2 regions of the Methylobacterium sp. EM32 genome follow, and region 1 is predicted to be linked to the other one. Evidence: predicted binding sites of a transcription regulator. Region 1 holds the regulator's gene; the other holds the start of a gene.
The links. Region 1 encodes LexA, which represses DNA repair genes until DNA is damaged. Its sites were predicted from a motif close to TGTTCNNNNTGTGTTCNG; they were not measured.
Positions count from the first base shown of each region.

Region 2: the regulator LexA is predicted to act here: its motif matches at 1,508-1,525, upstream of uvrA (excinuclease ABC subunit UvrA).

Region 1 covers NZ_JBEXZS010000062.1:15,220-17,415, forward strand. Annotated here, with positions in the region: gene ABZT49_RS09430 (hypothetical protein) at 259-540, shown strand; gene lexA (transcriptional repressor LexA) at 729-1,481, shown strand; gene ABZT49_RS09440 (NCS2 family permease) at 1,575-2,196, opposite strand, start outside.
Region 2 covers NZ_JBEXZS010000030.1:7,368-9,563, reverse strand. Annotated here, with positions in the region: gene uvrA (excinuclease ABC subunit UvrA) at 1-1,361, opposite strand, end outside; gene ABZT49_RS04765 (DNA-3-methyladenine glycosylase I) at 1,564-2,196, opposite strand, start outside.

The DNA.
Region 1 (2,196 bases):
TGTCATCCCGGGGCTCGGCGCAGCCGAGAACCCGGGATCCATAGCCGCTGACGGTGCAGGATGACGTCGAGCGCGATCCGCCTCTTTCTCCAATGTCAGCGGTTATGGATCCCGGGTTGCGCTTTCGCGGCCCCGGGATGACGCGGAGGGTTGCATTCGGTCTGCCGACTTGAACAGCCCCTGCAAGTTGGTCTGGATCGGGTGGAACCGCTCCGGCCCCTCGCGTGTACACGGCCCTCAACGAGAGGAGAGCGGCGGATGACATCGATGATCCTGGGGGCCGGCATCGTCACGGCTCTCCTGCTTCCCGTGCCGGCGCTCGCCCAAGCGGCGCAGACCACGGTCGGCCCCGGCGGCCTGCGGCTGCCCCAGGTCATCGCCGGCCAGCCCCCCGCTCCCGCCGCTGGCAGCGACGGCGCGGTCGCTCCCCCGGCCCATGTCGATTCCCTGCAAGACGCCTTCCACCGGCCGCTCTCCGCGACCGCGGAGCCGCCGCCGAATCCGCTCTTCACCCATCGGCCGGCACCCACCCGCCGGTAGCAGAGCGTCGTTCTCCCGGGCGACGGGCCGGGTTTGCCTGCCCGACATCGCTCGAATCGACCCGGATCTCTCCCCTCTGCTGCGTTCTCCCGCCGCAGTTCCAGACCCGCTTGCAGAACACTTGCGGAACGCTTACCATGTTCGCGATTTGTTTCCGGAGCGCGCCAGCGCGGGGATGAGAGTGTCACATGCTCACGCGTAAGCAGTTGGACCTGCTCCGCTTCATTCAGCAGAGAATGCGCGAGACGGGTGTCCCCCCGTCCTTCGACGAGATGAAGGACGCCCTCGACCTCAAGTCGAAATCGGGCATCCACCGGCTGATCACGGCCCTGGAGGAGCGGGGCTTCCTGCGCCGCCTGCCGAACCGGGCCCGGGCGATCGAGGTGATCCGCCTGCCCGAGGCGGTGACCGGGCCCGTGGCGGCCGCGCCCGTGGGGCACGGATCCGGCGCCGAGGTCGTGCGCTTCAACCCGAGCGTGGTCGAGGGCGGTCGCGCCCACGAGCCGAAGCGGCCCGCCGGCATCCCCGCCATGGCGTCGGCGTCGGACGAGAACGGCCAATCGGTCAGCGTGCCGGTGATGGGCCGGATCGCCGCCGGTACGCCGATCTCGGCGATCCAGAGCCAGAGCCGCTCGGTGGCGATGTCGCCGGACTTCCTCACCAGCGGCGAGCATTACGCGCTCGAGGTGCGCGGCGACTCGATGATCGAAGCCGGCATCCTCGACGGCGACCTGGTGGTGATCCGCCGCCAGGAGACCGCGAATACCGGTGACATCATCGTGGCGCTGATCGACGACGAGGAGGCGACCCTCAAGCGCTTGCGCCGCCGCGGCTCCTCGATCGCGCTGGAGGCCGCCAACCCGGCCTACGAGACGAGGGTGCTCGGGCCGGACCGGGTGCGGATCCAGGGCCGGCTGGTGAGCTTGGTCCGGAAGTACTGAGACCTTTTTGGACGTGGCGCCGGATAAACCCTCCCCCTCTGCGGGGGAGGGTGGCCCCTGCGTCAGCAGGGGTCGGGAGAGGGGCAGCGCCCGTCAGTGCGCGCTGCCCGTCGCCACGAACTTGAACAGGAACACGCCTGCGATCACCCACACCACCGGCTTCACGTCGCGGAAGCGGCCGGTGAGCAGCTTGATCACCGCGTAGGTGATGAAGCCGAAGGCGACGCCGTTGGCGATTGAGTAGGTGAAGGGCATGAGCAAAGCGGTGACGCAGGCCGGCAGTACCTCGGTCAGGTCGTCCCAGTCGAGATCGACCAGTTCGTGCAGCATCAGGCAGGCGACGTAGAACAGGGCCGGCGCCGTGGCGTAGGCCGGGACTGAACCGGCAAGCGGCGCGAAGAACAGGCAGGCGAGGAATAAAACCGCCACGGTCGCGGCGGTGAGCCCGGTGCGGCCGCCCTCCTCGACGCCCGACGCGCTCTCGAGATACGCCGTGGTGCTCGACGTGCCGAGGAGCGAGCCGACGAAGATCGACGACGAATCCGCCATCAAGGCCTTGTCGAGGCGCTCCATCTTGCCCTCGGTGAGGAGGCCCGCCCGGTTGGCGACGCCCATCAGCGTGCCGGTGGCGTCGAACAGTTCGACGAGGAAGAACACCAGGATCACGTTGAGCAGCCCGCCCGACAGCGCGCCTTTGATGTCGAGGGCGAACAGG
Region 2 (2,196 bases), on a different contig from region 1:
CGCACCGAGAGCACCGTGGCGTCGCCGACGTCGCTGCCGGCGATCTTCACCGCCAGCGCCTCGGGCTTCAGCCTTTTGCCGCCGCAGGCCGAGCACGGCGTCTCGGCCATGAACCGGCCGATATCCTCGCGCGCGGCGTCGCTGTCGGTCTCCTTGTAGCGCCGCTCCAGGTTCGGGATCACGCCCTCGAAGGGCTTCGAGACCTCGTAGGCGCGCAAGCCGTCATTGTAGGCGAAGCGGATCTCGTCGCCGTCCGAGCCGTAGAGCACCACCTGGCGGGCGGCCTCGGTGAGCTTGCACCACGGCGTGTCGGTGCGAAAGCGGTAGTGACGCGCGAGCGCGTCGAGGGTCTGGCCGTAATAGGGCGAAGTGGACTTCGCCCAGGGCGCGACGGCGCCGCGCGACAGGCTCAAGGCCTCGTCGGCGATGACCAAAGTCGGGTCGATCCGCATCTCGTGGCCGATGCCGCCGCAGGTCGGGCAGGCGCCGAACGGGTTGTTGAACGAGAACAATCTCGGCTCGATCTCGGGAATCGTGAAACCGGAGACCGGGCAGGCGAAGCGCGACGAGAAGGTGATGGGGTCGGGGGCAGGACCGTCCTCGGGCGTGTCCGCGAACGCCACCACCGCGATGCCGTCCGCCAGCTCCAGCGCGGTCTCGAACGAATCGGCCAGCCGCGAGGCCATGTCGGCCCGCACCACGATCCGGTCCACCACCACGTCGATGTCGTGCTTCAGCTTCTTGTCGAGCTTCGGCACGTCGTCGATGGCGTAGTACTCGCCGTCGATGCGCAGGCGCTGAAAGCCCTTCTTCTGGAACTCGGCGATCTCCTTGCGGTACTCGCCCTTGCGGCCGCGCACGACGGGGGCCAGCAGGTAGAGCCGGGTCTTCTCGGGGAGAGCCAGCACCCGGTCGACCATCTGGCTGACGGTCTGGCTCTCGATCGGCAGGCCGGTCGCCGGCGAATACGGGATGCCGACCCGCGCCCACAGGAGGCGCATGTAGTCGTAGATCTCCGTGACGGTACCGACCGTCGAGCGCGGGTTCTTCGAGGTGGTCTTCTGCTCGATCGAGATCGCCGGCGACAGCCCGTCGATCTGGTCGACGTCGGGCTTCGCCATCATTTCGAGGAACTGACGCGCATAGGCCGAGAGCGACTCGACGTAGCGGCGCTGCCCCTCGGCGTAGATGGTGTCGAAGGCGAGCGACGACTTGCCCGAGCCCGACAACCCGGTGAACACCACGAGCTTGTCGCGGGGGATCGTCAGGTCGACGTTCTTCAGGTTGTGCTCGCGGGCGCCCCGCACCGCGATCACGCGGCCCTCCGCGGAACGGTCGAAGAGCTTGTCGAGAGAGGCCATGCAGAGGGGCTCCGGGCCGGATTCGACACGGCCAGGCTTGATGGGACCGGGATCGGCCGGGAGCCCGTGACGTTCGGGGAGCCCATCGACCGTGATGGTGACCAGATGGGGCGCGGGGGCGCCCGAGCCAAGTCTGCCCTCACGACTAGAACAAACTGCGTACAGGAGCAACCGCGGCGCCGGCTCCGCCTTCAATGCTAGCTCAGGACGGAACGCTCAGCGCCAGGATACGGCTGATCTCCGTGAGATTGCGCCCCGATTCGGCGGACCACAGATTGAAGGCGCGCTGGACCAGCGCCAGATCGCGCGCAGTGCTCGGCGCACGCGCGACGACGCCTTCCCGGATCAACGCCGCGACGACGTCCCTGGTGGTGACGAAGGCCGGCTTGCCGATCGCCCGCAGGACGCGCATGCCCGAATCGCCGCCGAGATGGCGGCCGCGCTCCCGCAGCACGCGCAGCAGGCTGACGAGGTCGTCCTCGGGCCATTCCGCTAGGAATCGGGCGGCCGAGCCGTGCTCGCGCGCCAGCGCCAGGAGGAGGGCCGCGTTGACGCGCACCGCGTCGATCTTGGCCCGGTTGCGGACGATCCCCCGATCGGCGGCCAGGGCGTCGATCTCCTCGTCGGTCAGCGCCGCGCAGTCCGGCGGATCGAACGCCCGAAAAGCGCTCTCGAAGGCCGGCCATTTCGCGTCGATCACTTGCGGGGAGAAGCCGGCGCTGAAGACGCGCCACGTCATCGCGGCCAGGATGCGGTGATCGGGCAAAGCGGCGATCCGGTCGCGCGGGAGGACCGGCGTCTCGCCGAGCATCGCCTCCAGGGCCGCGAGGCCGCC